DNA from 2 places in the Glutamicibacter sp. BW78 genome. Region 2 is predicted to be linked to the other one. Evidence: predicted binding sites of a transcription regulator. Region 2 holds the regulator's gene; the other holds the start of a gene.

Region 1 (9,340 bases), on a different contig from region 2:
GCTGCTTCGTATGCCACCGCATCCGCTATCCATGGCGTCCTTCGGCGTGCGGGCCGCTTGGCCGGCCCATCTACTGGCCCGTCGTCTCTTCGAGACGGAGGAAGCAAAGGCGCTGTTCATCGGTTCCGCAGCCCATTCCATGCTGCCGCCGACCCATCCGTTCACGGCCGCTTTCGGGCTGGTCTTCGGAGGGCTCGGGCAGACTCTGGGATGGCCCGTGGCCCGGGGTGGAACCGGCAGGATCGTGGACGCACTGCTGGACGTCTTGGACCAGCGCGGGGCGAAGATCCACACCAATTCCCCGGTGACTGATTTGCGAGACCTTCCCCAGGCCGATGCCGTCCTGCTGGATCTCACTCCCCGCCAGATCCTGAAGCTCGAAGGGGCAGGGTTGGAGGACCGCTACCGCCATCATCTCGCAAAGTGGAAGTACGGTATGGGCGGCTACAAAGTCGACTACCTGCTTGATGGCCCCATCCCCTGGTCCGACCCGCGGACGGCCGATGCCGGAACCGTTCACGTGGGTGGAACGATGGAGGAGATCGCCGAAGCCGAATCGATGACCCATCGAGGGCGTCTGCCGCCCCGCCCTTTTGTCTTGCTCTGCCAGCAATCGAATGCCGATCCCAGCCGGACTCGGGACGGACGGCAGGTCGTCTGGGCCTATGCGCATGTCCCCAACGGGTGTACCGCCGATGCGGCGCCCCTGATCGATGCCCACATCGAACGGTTCGCCCCCGGATTCCAGGACCGCATTATCGGCCGGGTCGATTCCTCGCCGCAGGTGTTGGAGTCGTGGAACCCGAATCTCGTGGGAGGAGACATCGGGGGTGGATCGCTCAAGGGGATCCAACAAGTCCTGCGCCCGGCGCCGACCCTGCGGCCCTACAACACCGGGACACCGGGACTCTACATCTGCTCCTCCTCCACCCCGCCGGGCGGAGGCGTGCACGGAATGGCCGGATGGAACGCCGCACAGGCAGTACTGCGGGACTGGGAACGCCGGTAATCTGGGTCCATGGCCATCCTCATCGACCCCCCGCTGTGGCCGGCCCACGGTACGGTCTTCTCGCATCTGGTTTCCGATGTCTCGGTGGAAGAGCTCCATGCCTTTGCTGCGACAGCCGGGCTGAGTCGGCGCGCCTTCGACCGAGACCACTATGACGTCCCCCGTCGCCGTTTCGACTCCCTTGTCGCTGCCGGGGCTCTTCCGGTTCCAGCCACCGAACTGGCCCGGCGCCTAATCCGCTCCGGCGTGCGTATCCCCGCCCATCAACGCCCCGAGAAGCTCGAAGGAGTCCTCGCCGACGCCTGGGACCGGTTGCTCCCCGGGAACACGGGCATCGCCGCAGAACTGATGGCCCGCTGGTCAGAGCCTCACCGGCATTACCACGACCGGGCCCACCTGCTGGCCGTGCTGCGGGCCCTCGACCTGCTGCGTTCGAAAGGAGAGCCTCTCGGCTCCCATCCGCGCGCGCCCTGGCTGGCCGCCTGGTTCCACGACGCCGTCTATGCCGGGGTCGCAGGTCAGGACGAGGAGGAATCCGCGCGATTGGCGGAGCAGCTGCTTCCAGCCTCCGGCGTCCCGAACGCCGAGATAGACGAGGTGGCCCGGCTCGTGCGGGTGACCACCAGCCACCGTCCCGCGGAACATGACGCCGCCGGCCGGCTGCTCTGCGATGCCGATCTGGAGGTCCTCGCCCGTCCGGAGCCCGCCTATCGCCGTTATGTGGCCGCAGTGCGCCGCGACTACTCCATGGTGTCTGACGTCGATTTCGCTCGGGGCCGGTCAGCCGTTCTGCGCTCCCTGCTAGCCACCGAACCGCTCTTCGGCACCAGCAGCGGACGGTTTCTCTGGGAGGGGCCCGCCAGGTCCAACCTCCTCGCCGAGCTGGCAGAACTGCCGGTCGCATAGCAACCGCTCCCCTGGCTTAAACGCCGCCGGCGCGGCCCCTCGTTTCCGAGGTGACCGCGCCGGCGTCGTCGTGCAGGGGCTACAGGGCCCGGGAGGCTAGAAGCCGCCCATACCGCCCATGCCGCCCATGTCGTCTCCACCGGGCATCCCGGCGCCAGCCTTCTCGGGCTGATCGGCGACGACTGCCTCGGTGGTGAGGAACAGACCGGCGATGGAGGCTGCGTTCTCCAGGGCGGAGCGCGTGACCTTCACCGGGTCGTTGACGCCTGCTGCCAGCAGGTCCTCGTACACACCGGTTGCGGCGTTCAGGCCGTGGCCCGAGGGCAGGCCCTTGACCTTATCGGCGACGACGCCGGGCTCGTGGCCGGCGTTGAAGGCAATCTGCTTCAGCGGGGCTTCGATGGCAACCTTGACGATGTTCGCGCCAGTGGCCTCGTCGCCTTCCAGTGTCAGCTTCGCGAAGGCCTTCGCGCCAGCCTGAATCAGAGCCACGCCGCCGCCGGCGACGATGCCCTCTTCGACTGCTGCCTTGGCGTTACGCACGGCGTCTTCGATGCGGTGCTTGCGCTCGTTGAGCTCGACCTCGGTTGCGGCACCGGCCTTGATCACTGCAACGCCACCGGCCAGCTTGGCCAGACGTTCCTGCAGCTTCTCGCGGTCGTAATCCGAATCGGAGTTTTCGATTTCGGCACGGATCTGGTTGACCCGGCCCGAGATCTCCTCGGCGTCGCCGGCACCCTCAACGATGGTGGTCTCGTCCTTGGTGACAACGACCTTGCGGGCCTGTCCCAACTGGTCGAGCGTTGCGGTTTCGAGCTTCAGTCCGACTTCCTCGGCGATGACCTGGCCACCGGTGAGGATGGCGATATCGGCGAGCATGGCCTTGCGACGGTCACCGAAGCCCGGTGCCTTCACGGCAACGGACTTGAAGGTGCCCTTGAGCTTGTTGACCACGAGGGTGGCCAGGGCTTCGCCCTCGATGTCTTCGGCGATGATCAGCAGCGGCTTGCCGGACTGCATGACCTTCTCCAGGACGGCGACCATGTCCTTGACGGAGGAGATCTTGGAGTTGACGATCAGGATGTACGGATCCTCGAGGACCGTTTCCTGACGTTCTGCATCGGAGACGAAGTAGGCCGAGAGGTAGCCCTTATCGAAGCGCATGCCTTCGGTCAGTTCGAGGTCCAGCCCGAAGGTGTTGGACTCCTCGACCGTGACGACGCCTTCCTTGCCGACCTTGTCCAGGGCCTCAGCGATGAGTTCGCCGATCTGGGAATCACCAGCGGAGATCGACGCGGTGGCCGCGATCTGCTCCTTGGTTTCGATTTCCACTGCCGAGTCGAACAGTTCGCTGGTCACGGCCTCGACGGCCTTCTGGATCCCGCGCTTCAGCGAGAGCGGGTCGGCGCCGGCAGCAACGTTGCGCAGGCCTTCCTTGACCAGTGCCTGGGCCAGCACGGTAGCGGTGGTGGTGCCGTCGCCTGCGATGTCGTCGGTCTTCTTGGCGACCTCCTTGACCAGCTCGGCACCGATCTTCTCGTACGGCTCGTCCAGCTCGATTTCCTTGGCGATGGAGACGCCGTCGTTCGTGATGGTGGGTGCGCCCCACTTCTTCTCGAGAACAACGTTGCGCCCGCGCGGGCCGAGGGTCACCTTGACGGCGTCGGCCAGGGTGTTCAAACCCCGCTCGAGGCCGCGGCGTGCTTCCTCGTCAAATGCAATCATCTTGGCCATAGTGGCTAGTGGTCCTTTCGGGACAGTCTTGCGAATTCATGAACCAGTTGAAACGCCCGCGACGGACGGGTGGGGTGCTGCGTTATCTGAACGCCGCGCCCACACCCTCGCTGCAACTGATCCGGGGTTCACCCGCGGTATTCGCTGCCGGTAGGTTGTGACGAAATGGATCCGCCCCGCGCTTAGCAGTCGCAACACCTGAGTGCTAAATCAATTATTGGCACTCTCCACCCTCGAGTGCAAGCCATGAGGGCCGTTTTCGGGAAACTCTTCACGTCCGGCTTAACCCGAACGGCGCCACTGGGACCGTGGGGACCTAGAAATCGGCTCCGAGAACGACGGCGATGCGACCGGGAATCTGCGAGGTTTGGTACACCGTGCCGATCCCCATCGCGCCGGCGGCCTTCTCGGCAGTGGCTTTATCCTCGTCGGACTTGTAGTAGACGATCGAGCTGCTCACGCGTTTGGTCCAGTTCGCGGCGCTGAGATTGCTAAAGCCCGCGGCGCTGAGCTTGGCCTGGCCGGAGGCGGCCAAGCCCGTTCGGCGGGAGCCGTTGTAGACGCCGATCTTGGTGGAGGTATCCGGCGCGGCAGCGGCAGAGCTGGAGGAGGCTGCGGCAGCGGAACTGGAGGAAGCGGCAGCGGCCTTGGACTTCTTCGCCGCCTCGGAGGCTGCTGCCTCGGATTTCGCCGCAGCTGCAGACTCGGCGGCGGCAGAGGATTCAGCGGCTGCGGAATCATCCGCGGATTCCTCCGGCGCCTGACTTTCCGCTGCACCCTTCGTTGCCGAGGCCGGGGACTGGCTGGCCGAACTGGAACTGTTTGCCGGGGTGGCGACCGGCTGGCCGGTCAACTGCGGCAGGACGAAGTAGCTGAAGAGGCCAACGACCAGGGCCAAGATGCCGAAGGCGACGATCCAGCCCAATGGTGACCGGCGGGTAGCGGCGCCGGAAATGGTTTGCCGGTGAATTCCCTTACGGTCGGTGAATTCCGGGACCCTGTCGAACTCGTCGTTCGGGTGCTTCGTCATCGCAGTCCTTGGTTCCTTCGGTGCAGCGGCGGATGGTGCCGGAATCGGGCCTACGCCTCGCCCGCCAGCCGGCGCGCACTGCGGGCACGATGCCTCGTTGATCGAAGTCTACGCAATCTTTTGACAAGCATCGGATCATGCGCCAGCGCGGCGTCCGTGTCGATCAGTGCATTGAGCAGCTGGTAGTAGTTGGCCGCCGAAAGATCGAAAAGTTCGCGGATGGCCTGTTCCTTGGCACCGGCGTATTTCCACCATTGACGTTCGAGCGCCAGAATCTGCTGGTCGCGGACGTCCAGCGGGCTGTCCTCGTCGGGTTCGAACTCCAGTTCGCCCGCCTGTACTGCCATCGCCTGCCTCCTTGACCTGTCGCTCCTCCGACGATTCCTGCCGCCGGGCCTGGCCCGGACGCGAGTCGCCCACACCCATCCTAGTGGCGAATTACATCGATGTCATTTGCCGGTTGGTGCGTTCTGCCGGGCAGAATGGGCTCATGAAGACAGCTGTGGAGCAAACCCCCTGGCCCATGGCCCCCGACTGGGCCGAGGCCCTGGCTCCGGTGATGCCTCGGTTGCAAAAGATCGATACGGACCTTTCCGCTCGGCGTGCTGCCGGCGAGCAGGTGCTACCGGCCCCCGAACATCTGTTGCGAGCCTTCCACCTGCCGCTGGCGGACGTCAGGGTCCTCATCCTCGGTCAGGACCCCTACCCGACACCCGGGCACTCGATTGGGCTGGCCTTCGCCGTCGATGAGTCGGTGACCCCACTGCCCCGCAGCCTGAAAAACATCTTCACCGAATACTGCCAAGACACCGGCTACCCGTTTCCAGCTACCGGGAACCTGAGCGCTTGGGCCGAGCAGGGCGTCTTGCTGTTGAACCCGATCCTGTCGGTGGCCGCCGGGGACACCGGCTCACATCGGAAGCTGGGGTGGCAGGAATTTACGACCGCAGCCATCACCGCGCTGGTGGCACGCCCGACCCCGCTGGTGTCCATCCTGTGGGGACGGCAAGCCCAGGGCTTCGAACCACTGCTCGGTACGACGCCGGTGATCACCAGCGCCCATCCCTCGCCGTTGTCGGCACGGCGCGGCTTCTTCGGCTCGCGCCCGTTCACCCGGGCCAACGAACTGCTCACCGGTCAGGGCGCGGATCCCGTCGATTGGCGCTTACCTGCACCCACCGATGACCATCCGGATACCGGAGCCACGCTTCCGCTGTCCGGCTGATCGGCACCTCCGCTAGCGGCGGCGGATGCGTCGCCGTTCGTGGGTGATCCACCCCTTGGTGAAGGGGCGAGCGACGGTATCGCCGAGCACAACGCCGCCGGCGATGGCCACGATGATGGCGAAGGCGTTGAACATTTGGAGCAGCCCCACGGACATGTCTCCCGCATCGATCGTGATGCCATACATGGCTCGGAAAATCGTCAGTCCGGGCAGCAGGAAGGTCACTGCCGGGACGGCGACCACGAGCTGCGGGGCGGTCATCTTCATGGCCACCCAGCGACCGACTCCACCGACAACGATGGCCGCCACGGCCGGGGCCATCCGGTCCCCCACCCCAATTGCTTGTGCGAGCAAAAGTGCCAGATAACCGGTCAGGGCGACCCCGGCTGTGGGCAGCAGCAGACTGCGCGCTGTCTGCTCGAAGATGGATACGCAGAACACCGCGACCGCGACCAAGAACGCCAGGAACGCCGTCGGGTAGGAGATCTGGTCGATATTGGACACGTCCAACCGCCGCATCCCCAGCAACGTCCCGGTCACCAGTGCCGCGGTGATCCCGGCAATAATGGCCCCGTAGATCAGGAGGGATGAGAAGAAACGGCCAGCTGCGGTGACCGGGAATCCGTTAATCGCGTCCTGGACCGCCGAAACGAATCTCGACGAGGGCAACAACAACATGATCCCGCCGGCCACGACCACCGCCGGGGAGATCGGCGCGTTGACCGCCCAGAGAAGCATGGCGATGCCCGTGGTGACTGCTGAACCGAGCCCGATGGTGAAGAATTCGGGGACCCTCCAACTGCCCACGACGTTCATGATGCCGGTAATCAGGCAGAAGGAAATCAGCGCTACGAGCGCGCCGAACCAACTGCCTCCGATGAACATGACGAAGGCTGCGCAGAAACCACCGCCACCCATGGTGGCCATCCACCGGGGGTAGGGCTTGGGCTGTCGGAGGATCTCGCGTAATCGATCGGTGGCCTGAGTGCGGGTGACACCACCGGCAATGATCTCTGAGACCAGACCGTGCAGCAGGGCCAGCCCCCGGTAGTTGCCGGTCCAGGAACGCACCACGCGCAAGAGGGAGACCGGGTTCTGGTCTTGTGGGGCGTAGTTGATATGGATCGACTGGTTGGTGATCTCCACGTCGACATTGCTCAGACCCAACGATGCGGTGACAGCGATGACGCTGGTTTCCGCCTGCAGGGCACCGGCGCCGAAACGGAACATCGACTCCGCCATATCCAAGGCAAATTCCAGGGTCTGGCGGGCGTTGGCGTCGAATTCACCCGGCTGCTGGATCAGCGGGTTCGCATAGGGGCTACCCACCAGCCGGTCCACGATCGAGAACGCCTGGGTCGGCGGCGATTCGGTGTGCATCAGCTTCGAGAACGCACGTTTGGCCGCAGGGGTGGCCTTTCCGGCGGCCCGGGCGACGCTCGGCAACGGGTTCGGGGCATGGAACGGGGCCGGTGCCGGCCGCGGGGTGGTCTTGGGTGAGGCTTTCGCGGACGGGCCGGTGCGTGCCTCCGGCGCGACGACGTTGGATACTCTCGCGACGGCGGGGTCGATCGGAACCGAAGTAGTTGTCGGAGGTGCCGCCGGAGCCGGCTTGGGTCGTCGGGCCGCGGGGATCTTCCACGGTGCCGGTTTACGGGTGGAACCGGTCGATGGTGTCGGGCCCGAATACTCAGCGGTCTTGGCTGCCCCCTTTTTGGGGGCGCCCGGTGTTCGGCCTGGCCACCCTGGCTGGGTCTTCCGCGAGGGCTTGACCCGCTGCTCGGGGGACGTCGTCGCCGATGGTTCGGAAGCCTGTTTCGTTTCTTGGGCTGGTGCGGCAGTGGCGTCGGCCCGTTCGGGGGGTCCGGGTGAGGCCGTCGGGGCCGGCGGCGCGGCGATGGGGACCTCTGCGGTCCGTGGGGTGATGCCATCCCACACCGGCTCCGTCTTGGAACGGTCATCCGGGGAGCCCGGCAGGTCGACACTGCCGCTGGGCAGGACATGGTCGGTGCGAGGACGCGCTTGTTCGACGGCGTCTGAGGCCTCGGGCGTATACGCCAACGCCCCAGTGGGCTCCGTTTTGACCCAGTCGTCGTGATAGCCCGGTGCGGTGTCTTCGATTTCGGAAGCGGCCTCGTCGTCGTTCTCCGAGGAACGGTTTGCGCTTCTGGCCAATCTGCTGAAGAGCCCTGCCGGCTGTTTGATTTCCGACGTCGGAATGCGCGGCATCACCCCGGCCTTCGGGTTCGGATCCTGAGTGGGCGCCGTGATTTCGGAGGGCTCCGGCTTGTCGCGGTCGGACACGAACTCTCCTGTTCTGACGGGGTTTCCTGTAGGCAACTCTACAACCGGAGGCAAGGCCAAAAGAGCCGTGGACCGACCGATGTGTCCAACGTCAAAAGAGCGGCCGTGTGCAGGATCAACCGAGTGGATGTTCCAGCCTGCGACGGGGCCCCTAGCGTCGGAGACAACCCGATGAGAAGGCTTTTCAGGAAAGTACCCCCATGACGTCACGCGGAACCCGCAAGTCCCCGCAAGGCTCTTCCAACCTCGCGGCTTGGACATCGGCGAGGAGCGTAGTCCGACCTCCACGGTAGGGGGCCGAAACGGACTGGACCGTTCAGTTATCCCCGGCAGGTGGGGCCGGCCCTTCGCATGCACGCAACCCCGGATGGGAGCACAGCACCGAGCCGATTCGAACTTTCGAGATATATGGCTGTGACTAGGGGTTTCCAAGTTGTAACGATTCGTTGCGTGTGGCGTCAGCGTGCCAAAGCGTCAGTGCCTTCCCCCTAGACTCGCCATGAATCCAACTGTTGGGGGAACAGATGAAACATTTTTACTTCGTGGCGCCCACGCTCGTGGTGGCCATCGCACTCGCCGGTTGCAGTGTTTCCAGCAATGACATATCCGAATCAGCACCACAAGCCACGGAAACGAAGGCTTCGGGAGTCCCCCGCGCCTCACCATCGGTCATGCCTTCGCAGGACCCAACCGGCACAGGACAGCAATGGGTCGATGCCGTCATGCAGCAGTGGCTCGACTTTGAGGGCGCCCGCAGCATCCAAGGTTTCATATGGCCTTTCAACCTGGTGACCCGCTGGGAATCTACGGAACCCGGAGAGATCGTTCTGCACGTCGATGATTCGATTACCGGGAACGCCGAGGGGATCAGCGACTACTCGGCAACAAGTGAACTCGACTCCATCGCCGGTGTGATGATGCAGAGCGTCGCGGAAGAATTCCCCACGGTGGAGAACATCACAGCGGTCACCGAAGACGGGACCTTGTCAGTGGACTATGCCCGCGGGAAGTGGGAACGGAGCCAGCCTGTCAGCATGCGGGACTCCATGATGGCCGCGGATCCACGTCCCGAATCCCAGCTCAAGGGCCAGGCCTGGGCGGACGAAAAAATGAATCAATGGTTCGAACAACT
Region 2 (9,415 bases):
ATTCTGTGCTTCGTCCAGGATGATGAAGGCATCGTTGAGGGTTCGTCCGCGCATATAGGCCAGGGGGGCTACTTCGATGGTGCCGGCGGCGATCAACCGGGGAATTGATTCGGGATCGATCATGTCGTGGAGTGCATCGTAGAGCGGGCGCAGATACGGGTCGATCTTCTCGTTCAGTGATCCCGGGAGGAAACCGAGCTTCTCCCCCGCCTCGACGGCCGGGCGGGTGAGGATGATCCGGCTGACTTCCTTGGCCTGCAGGGCCTGGACGGCCTTGGCCATGGCCAGGAACGTCTTGCCGGTACCTGCAGGGCCGATGCCGAAGATGACCGTGTTGGCGTCGATGGCATCAACATAGGCCTTCTGATTGACCGTTTTGGGCCGAATCCGTTTACCGCGGCCCGAAAGAATGTTCAGTCCAAAGGTTTCGGATCCTGAACTGCGCAGCGCACCATCGGATTCGACCAGGCGCACCAGTTGTTCGACCAGTTGGGCCGAGACCCGGGTGCCCCGCGCGGCCAAGGAGCGGGCCTCTCTCACCACGTGCTCGGCACGGCCCGCCGCAGCAGCCTCCCCGGTAATGCTCAGTTCATTACCGCGCACATGCAATTGAACGGAGGGATAGACCCCCTGCAGGATGCGCAGCACCTCGTCGTTTGCGCCGAGCGCACCGACCATCTGATCGCTGCTGGAAAACGTGATCACCGTGGCCCGGTTCGCCTCCGGTGCGGTGGTGTTGTCCTCGTCGGTCATCCTAGTGGGTTGCCCTCCCGTTTTCGTGCTGGTTGACAGCCGCTCCGGCCGCGGGTTCGCGGTCGTTCGGCACGCCTCCATCCTACGTGACCGGCCCGCAGGAGGCTTCCGTTATTCATGCAAGTGTATATATCGGTCTTGCAACGGTCCTCCCCCGGACCCCGATCCGGGGTCCCGGGGAGGACATCGTGTGCCAAGATTAATGGTCGGCCGCGGCACACGTGTGTCTGCCCGTCGTTAAATTTCCGCCGAACCAGAGGACCCCAGTGATCGCCGCCCCCGCCAGCCGCCGTATGCGTGGCCGCATGGTGATGTTGGTTGCGGTGCTCTCGTTGGGAACGGTCGCCGCCTGTGTCGGAACACCCGAGGGCGCCCCGACCAGCATGCCGGCGGCAACGGATGTCTCCTCTTCGGTGGCCGGGCGCAGTAGTTCGGCCGCGTTGGAAAGCCTCAGCGGCCCGCACCTGTCCCCGATCTACTGGCTCGGCGAACGCGATTCGACCGTCTACCTGTACCGGGAATATCTTGCCGCCGAGGACCAGGGCGATCCGGTCACCACCGCGATCAAATACCTCACCGAGCACCAACCCGATGACCCCGACTATTTCAACCTGTGGAGCAAGCCCACCCGCATCGGCACCTCGATCGACGCCAATAACGTCATCACCGTGGACCTCTCGGCCGATGCTTTTAGCCGCAAGCTCGATGAAGGTCTGGCCCAGCGGGCCATCCAACAATTGGTGTACACCGCGACCGCCGCGGCCTCTGCTGCTGGTTTGATCGGGCAGGATCCACCCGCCAGCGTCAACATCCTGGTGGACGGCCATTCCGGGTTCAACGCCTTTGGGCATGTAGAACTCACCGGACCGATTCGGCGCAATACACGGTTCCGTGCCCCGATTTGGATCATTGACCCGCAAGAGGGGGCCAAGGTCCCTGCCGGCAAGCTCAAGGTCCAGGGAACCTCGGTCGCCTTCCCCGGTGGAACGCAGTGGGAGCTGATGCGTGCCGAGGGCAAAGAGGAAGTCCGGGTGGACTCGGGCACCATGAAGCTGGGTGAGGGCGACTTGGCAGATAACACGTTCGCCCTGACCACCGACGTTGAAAAGGGCGACTACACGCTGGCCGTCTGGGGCAGCAAGGACGACTCCACGGCACGGCAATCCGAGGACTCCACGACGTTCACCGTCAAATAATCCGGCGTTTGGTCTCTACCGGTCCAAAACCCCGGCAATATGACGGGTGATCACCAACGCCGCAGGTCCCGCGGTCGAAGCTCGGAGGACGTGGCGTCCCAAAACCGCTGTCTGGGCCCCCGCTTCGGTGAGCCGGGAGATCTCGGCGTCGGCGATTCCGCCTTCGGGGCCGACCAGCAGCAGAATCCGTGGGCGTCCCGCTGCAGGATCGCCGGCGGCAACCTCGTCCATGAAATTCCGGACGACGGCGGACAGCGGTTCCGTGGCGCTCTCGTGGAGGATGATCGCCACTTCGGGCCCATCCTGGGTCTTTGGTTGAGCCAACCGGGCAGCCAACTGCTGCGTGGTCATCACCGATGCGACCTCGGGCAGTCGGGTACGCCGGGATTGCTTGACCGCAGCCCTGACCGTCGCCGCCCATTTGGCCCGGCCCTTATCGGCCTTTGCTGCCGCCCATCTGACCACCGAGCGATCAGACTGCCACGGCTGAATCGCATCAATACCGAGCTCGACGGCCGCTTCGACGGCCTGGAGATCCCGATCCCCCTTGGCCAAGGCCTGGACCAGGACCAGCTCGACAGGAGGTTCATCCTCCCGCTCGATCCGGTCGATGATGGCGGTTAAACTTGCTTTCGCCGTCTCCCGTACCGTGCAGACGGCGCGGGTCCCCGTCCCGGAGAGCACATCGATCTGCTCACCGGGACGAACCCTTTTTACCGTCACCGCATGATGGCCCTCGGGGCCATCGATGACGACGGCGTCGCCCGGGGCCGCGGAGGCCGGCAGCCCATCGTCGAGCAGGAACGCCTGGTTGCTCATCAGGCGCGGTGGCCCAATTTATCGCGCAATCGAGAGAAGACTCCGCCGCGTTCGGCCAGGCGGCCTTCGGCGAATTCTTCGTCGCGGAGCGTGGCCAAACGCTCGAGTAGCTCGCGCTGTTCGTCGTCGACCTTCGTGGGGGTCTCCACCTGCAGGTGAACGATCAGGTCGCCGCGGCTGCCACCGCGCAGTCGCGGGACGCCCAACTGGGAGAGCTTGACCGTATCGGCAGACTGGGTGCCCGGTTCGATCTGGATGTCCTGCTCGCCGTCGAAGGTTTCCAATTTCATATCGGTGCCGAGGGCGGCCGCCGTCATCGGGATGCGCAAGGTGGCATGCAGGTCGTTGCCTTCACGTTCGAAGACCGCATGGCGTTTGACGTTGATTTCCACGTATAGGTCGCCGGAGGGGCCGCCGCCGGGGCCCGCCTCCCCCTGGCTGTCCAAGTGGATGCGCGTGCCGGTGGCGACACCCGCGGGGATCTTCAACTGCTTGGACACGCGCTCACGCACCCGGCCCTGGCCCATGCACTCGTTGCAGGGGCTGGGCAAGGTGGTGCCGAAGCCGCGGCAGGCACTGCAGGTTTCGACGGTCATCATATTGCCCAGGAATGAACGGACCGGACGTTGCACCTGGCCCTGCCCGTGGCAGATGGTGCACGTTTCGGGTGAGGTTCCGGGCTGGCAGCAGGTGCCCTGGCAGACGCCACAGGTCACCGCCGTCTCGATGTCCAGGGTGTAGACGGTGCCTTGGACGGCATCCTTGAGTTCGATGCTCGCGGTGACCAGTGCATCGCGGCCGCGTTGGGTCCGCGAGGCCGGGCCCTGGGCCGCACCCCCGCCGAAGAACTGTTCGAAGATGTCCCCGAAGCCGCCGAAGCCGCCACCGCCACCTCCGCCGCCGCCGGCAGTGCCGTTCTCATTGCCCGTCGCATCATAGATCTCCCGCTTCTGCGGGTCCGAAAGAACCTCGTAGGCGTGGGTGACCGACTTGAACTTATCCGAAACGTCCTCGCCCGGGTTCACATCCGGGTGAAGCTTGCGGGCGAGCTTCCGATAGGACTTCTTGATTTCCTCGGCGGAGGCGTCGCGCGCGACGCCGAGGGTTTCGTAGTGGCTGCTCACAGTGTGTGCTGTGTCCTTTCCGACAATCTGTACATGCTGTATCCCCGAGTCCTGATCCGTCAGCCGGCCAGGATACGGGAAAGATAACGGGCGACCGCGCGAACGGCCGCCATGCTGGTGGGGTAGTCCATCCGGGTGGGACCCAGGACACCGATTTTGGCAGTGGATCCCGGACCATAGCCTGTGGCTACGACCGAGGTCTCCGCCAAGCCGCCATAGAGGTTCTCCCGTCCGATCTGCACGGCAATGCCCCGGGCGTCCTGCTCCAATTCGGAGAACAACCGCAAGAGGACAACTTGTTCCTCGAGGGCTTCGAGCACCGGGGTGATCGTCAACGGAAAATCCCCGGTGGAACGGGCGAGGTTGGCGGTTCCTGCCATGATCATTCGCTCGATCACCGAGTTATCCCCCAACGAAGCCAAGGCCTGGGCCAGGATCCTCCCGGAATCGCGCAGGGAAGGAGCCAGTTTCTCACAGGCGGCCAGGGCCAGATCGCCGATGCTTTGCATCCGCTGACCCGAGGTAGCCGCCAAGAACGTGGCCTTCAGGTCCGCGAGTGAGTCATCGCTGGTCTCCGGGGGGACCAGGACCACCCGTTGGTCGACCTTGCCCGTATTGGTGATCAGGATCGTGAGGACCTGACCGGAACCCAAACCCACCAATTCTATGTGGCGGACCGTCGCATCGCTAAACTGCGGTACTTGAAGCACTGCCACCTGGTTGGTGAGTTGGGCCAGGAGCCTGACCGTACGTTCCAGGACTTCGTCCAGATCGTTGGTGCCTTCAAGCATGCGGTGGATGGCCCGGCTTTCGGCGGGCGAGAGGGGGCGGACGGCGTCGATCTGGTCCACGAAATACCGGTAGCCCCGCTCGGTCGGGATCCTTCCCGAGGACGTATGCGGGGCGATAATGAGGCCCTCTTCTTCCAGCGCCGACATATCGTTGCGAATGGTCGCCGCCGATACCCCCAAACGGTGCCGTTCTACCAGGGCCTTGGAGCCGACCGGTTCCCGGGAATGGACATAGTCCTCGACGATCGCCCGCAGGACCTCGAGGCGCCGTGGAACTGACATTCGATCCTCCTGTGGGTCTCGTGGTGGATGGACTGATGACGGCCTCGTGGCTTAGCACTCGACACGCCTAAGTGCTAAGTCTAATACGAAGGAGCACTTGTTAGCATGGTGGCCGCGCGCATCGGCGCTGGTGGCCCGATCCACGAGGCTGCCCGACCCAGGGAAAGGCCGTGTCAGCAATTGGATATCCACCAGTGGGGAGCCCAGGATCTATCGGCGCCGAAAGCCCGACAGCTACGCCGAGTCCCCGCCGCACGGGGCCTACTGCTCGAAGATGTGCAGTCAGGCTGGGTAGGTGAGATCGTCCGGATCGAACGTTCCGGCGGCCTGCGACTGGTGGTCCTGGAGGATCGTCGCGGCAAGACCAGATCCTTCCCCACCGGCTTCGGTTTCCTGGTGGAAGGCGAGCCCGTGGAGATCATCGAACCCCAAGCCACAGCGTCTGGAACCGGAGCCAGCGGAAGTAGGAGCGCCTCGGGTTCGGTAAAGGTGTCGAATCTCAAAGCCCGCACCGCCTTGGCCAGTCGGATCTGGGTCGAAGGCAAGCACGACGCCGAACTGGTCGAAAAAGTGTGGGGTCATGACCTGAGGGTGGAAGGCATCGTCGTGGAACCCCTGCACGGTGTCGACGACCTGGCGGGAGCGATCGCCGAATTCTCCCCAGGCCCCCACCGCAAACTCGGGATCCTGGTTGACCATCTGATCTCCGGAACCAAGGAGGAGAAGATCGCCGCCGAGGCCATGCGTGTTCCGGGAGCCACATCCAACGTCCTGATCGTCGGACACCCTTACGTCGACGTTTGGCAGGCCATCAGGCCCCAAGTACTCGGCATCACTGCCTGGCCGGTCGTCCCCCGCGGTACGGACTGGAAGACGGGAATTCTCAAGGGCCTGGGGTGGGCCCATGCCAGCCAGGCAGATGTCGCCCTGGGCTGGCGTCGGCTTCTGGGCCAGGTGAACAGCTATGCTGACCTGGAACCGAGCCTGCTCGGACGGGTCGAAGAGGTGATTGACTTCCTCACGACAGGACGTCACTGACGCCTCGGCGCGCCGCAAGCCCCGCGAAGGGGTGCTTGGTGCACCACGTGGCGATAAACTAGGCAAAACTGTGCAGGACGGGAGGAAAGACGTAGTGATGAACGGATCAGGCAAGAAGCCCAGCGAAGGCTCAGCCGACGCGCGGCGCTTCGAGGGTTCGTCGTCGGCTCCCCTGCCGCTGACTCCTTCGGAGGACCGCCAGTGGGCGACGATCGCCCACTTTGGTGGCATTCTCGGGTGCATTCCCTCGGGGATCATCTACCTCGTCTACCGTGACCGCGGGGCGTTCACCGCGCAGGAGTCCAAGGAAGCGCTGAACTTCACGCTTCCCCTCACCGTCCTGGCCCTCATCTCCAATATCCTGATGCTCATCCCGGTGATCGGTGGGGTCTTCGCCATCATCGCCGTAGCGTTGTGGACCTATATCACCGTCAGCGGCGTGGTCGCCGGCATCGAGGTCAACCGCGGTCGGCCGTACCGTTACCCCTTCAACCTCAGACTCATCGACTAGCAGTCCGCGTCAGGAAATATTCGTGCAGGCCCGGGAACCTTGTTCCCGGGCCTGCACCCGTCCGGGAGCATCTCTCCTAGAAGTCCAGCAGCCGACGCACGATGGAATCGGCGAGCAGGCGACCATTCAAGGTCGGGATGACCTGTCCCCGCACGGCTGCCGATCCGTCAATGAGCCCGTCGGCGATGAGTCCGGCCACTGCCTGGCGTCCCGAGGACGGCAGCTCCGAAACGGGTAGACCGTCGACGATGCGGGTCAACAGCATCGTGCGTTCGAGCAGGCGAGCCTGCTCATCAGGGGTTTCGCGTCCAGCGGCAGGGGATGTGCCGGCGTCGATACGCTGTTGGTAGGCCGCAGGATGCTTCACGTTCCACCAGCGTAGACCGCCCACATGCGAATGCGCTCCGGGTCCGGCACCCCACCAGTCGGCGCCCTTCCAATAGGCCATGTTGTGACGGCACCGGGTCGCCTCGGTGCGGCTCCAGTTGCTGACCTCATACCAGGAGAACCCTGCGGCGGTGAGCAGTTCTTCGGCCAGGAGATACTTATCTGCGTGGTCGTCGTCATCGATATCCGCGACTTCGCCGCGGCGAATCTGGGCGGCCAGCCGGGTTCCGGCCTCGATGATGAGGGCGTAGGCAGAAATATGGTCGGGTTCGTAGGACAGCGCCGTCAGCAGGGAGGCCCGCCAATCGTCCAGAGACTCCCCCGGTACCCCGTAGATCAAGTCCACGCTGACAGCGAGTCCGGCTTCGCGCGCCCAAGCCACGGCCTGCCCGACCCCCTCGGGGCGGTGCGTGCGGTCCAAGGTCTTCAGCACGTGAGGAACGGCTGACTGCATACCGAAGGACACCCGGGTGAAACCGGCGTCGGCCAGCGTGCTGAGCGATTCGAAGGTGACGGAGTCCGGGTTCGCTTCCGTGGTGATTTCGGCGCCGTCCACCAGACCCCAGGTCTCGCGGATCGTTTCCAGGACCGAGGCCAAGTCTTCTGCAGGCAACAGGGTCGGGGTTCCGCCGCCGAAGAAAACGGTGGAGACTTTCCGGTCGGGCAACCCGCTGGCACGCAGCACGCCTCCGCCGAACTCGAGTTCGGCGGAGGCTGCCGCTGCATAGGTGTCCTGACTGGAACCGGAGCCGAGTTCATGAGCCGTATAGGTGTTGAAGTCGCAGTATCCGCAACGGACGGCACAGAACGGGATATGCACATAGATGCAGAAGTCGCGTTCGGTGGCGCCGTCGATGGTGCTGGCAGGCAGCAGGCCATCGGCCGGCGCCGGATCCCCGAGGGGCAAAGCTGAAGGCATGAAGACTACTTCTTGGCCTTATCCGCGGAACCTTCGGAGGACAGTGCCGCAATGAAGGCTTCCTGCGGGACCTCGACACGGCCGACCATCTTCATGCGCTTTTTGCCTTCCTTCTGCTTTTCGAGCAGTTTGCGCTTACGCGAGATATCGCCGCCGTAGCATTTGGCCAGTACGTCCTTGCGGATGGCCCGGACGGATTCACGGGCGATGATCCGCGAGCCGATGGCTGCCTGGATGGGGACCTCGAACTGCTGGCGCGGAATGAGTTCGCGCAGCTTGCGGGTCATCATGACCCCATAGGGGTAGGCCTTGTCCTTATGGGTGATCGCGCTGAACGCGTCCACCGCCTCACCCTGGAGCAGGATGTCGACCTTGACCAGATCGGCGACCTGTTCGCCCTCTGCCTTCCAGTCGAAGGAGGCATAGCCGCGCGTCTTGGATTTGAGGAAATCGAAGAAATCGAACACGATTTCCGCCAGCGGGAGCAAGTACCGCAGTTCCACCCGGTCCTCGGAGAGATAATCCATGCCGAGCATCTGGCCGCGTCGTGATTGGCATAGTTCCATGACCGAGCCGACGAATTCATTCGGGGTCAGGATCGTGCCGGCCACCATCGGTTCGCGGACTTCTTGGATCTTGCCGGCAGGGAACTCGCTGGGGTTGGTCACGGTGACCACCGACTTATCCTCGGTCACCACGTCGTAGATGACGTTGGGGGCCGTGGAAATGAGATCCAGGTTGAACTCGCTTTCCAGGCGTTCACGCGTGATTTCCAGGTGCAGCAGACCCAGGAAACCCACGCGGAAGCCGAAGCCCAGGGCTACCGAGGTTTCCGGTTCGAAGGTCAGTGCCGCGTCGTTGAGCAGGAGCTTGTCCAGGGCATCGCGCAAGACCGGGTAATCCGATCCGTCGATCGGGTACAGCCCGGAGAAGACCATCGGTTTGGGATCCTCGTAACCGCCGAGGGACTCCGGAGCGGGATTGACGAAGGAGGTGATGGTGTCGCCGACCTTTGACAGCCGGACGTCCTTCACACCGGTGATCAGGTAGCCGACCTCGCCGACGCCCAGGCCTTTGCAAGGTGTCGGTTCGGGCGAAGATACCCCGATCTCGAGCACCTCATGGGCGGTGCGCGTGGACATCATCTGGACCTTTTCGCGCGGGCTCAACTTCCCGTCGACGACTCGGACGTACGTGACGACACCGCGGTAGGTGTCGTAGACGGAGTCGAAGATCATGGCTCGGGCCGGGGCATCGGCATTGCCGACCGGAGGCGGTAGGTCGCGCACGATTTTGTCCAACAGCGCGTCGACGCCTTCGCCGGTCTTTCCCGAGACCTTCAACACGTCCTCAGGGTTGCCCCCAATGAGTCCGGCAATTTCGGCGGCATACTTCTCGGGTTGCGCGGCTGGAAGATCGATCTTATTGAGCACAGGGATGATCGTCAGATCGTTTTCCATGGCCAGGTAGAGGTTGGCCAGAGTCTGGGCTTCGATCCCCTGGGCGGCATCGACCAGTAGGATCGCTCCCTCGCTGGCTGCCAGCGACCGGGACACCTCATAGGTGAAGTCGACGTGGCCCGGGGTGTCGATCAT

The links. Region 2 encodes HrcA, which represses chaperone genes, less so after heat shock. Its sites were predicted from a motif close to TTNGCACTCGNNNNNNNCGAGTGCNAA; they were not measured.
Region 1: groL (chaperonin GroEL) is a predicted target of HrcA. The motif match lies at 3,832-3,858, and genes of this name have one in related genera.

The regions. Positions count from the first base shown of each region.
Region 1 is NZ_NRGU01000020.1:54,260-63,599, forward strand. It holds gene CIK75_RS03230 (NAD(P)/FAD-dependent oxidoreductase) at 1-1,009, shown strand, start outside; gene CIK75_RS03235 (DUF4031 domain-containing protein) at 1,019-1,915, shown strand; gene groL (chaperonin GroEL) at 2,012-3,649, opposite strand; gene CIK75_RS03245 (LytR C-terminal domain-containing protein) at 3,966-4,679, opposite strand; gene CIK75_RS03250 (DUF3263 domain-containing protein) at 4,730-5,026, opposite strand; gene CIK75_RS03255 (uracil-DNA glycosylase) at 5,170-5,904, shown strand; gene CIK75_RS03260 (threonine/serine exporter family protein) at 5,917-8,208, opposite strand; gene CIK75_RS03265 (hypothetical protein) at 8,733-9,340, shown strand, end outside.
Region 2 is NZ_NRGU01000011.1:80,622-90,036, reverse strand. It holds gene CIK75_RS02275 (PhoH family protein) at 1-753, opposite strand, end outside; gene CIK75_RS02270 (GerMN domain-containing protein) at 1,020-1,949, shown strand; gene CIK75_RS02265 (16S rRNA (uracil(1498)-N(3))-methyltransferase) at 1,965-2,768, opposite strand; gene dnaJ (molecular chaperone DnaJ) at 2,768-3,892, opposite strand; gene hrcA (heat-inducible transcriptional repressor HrcA) at 3,952-4,965, opposite strand; gene CIK75_RS02250 (DUF3097 family protein) at 5,146-6,003, shown strand; gene CIK75_RS02245 (DUF4870 domain-containing protein) at 6,101-6,514, shown strand; gene hemW (radical SAM family heme chaperone HemW) at 6,591-7,820, opposite strand; gene lepA (translation elongation factor 4) at 7,826-9,415, opposite strand, start outside.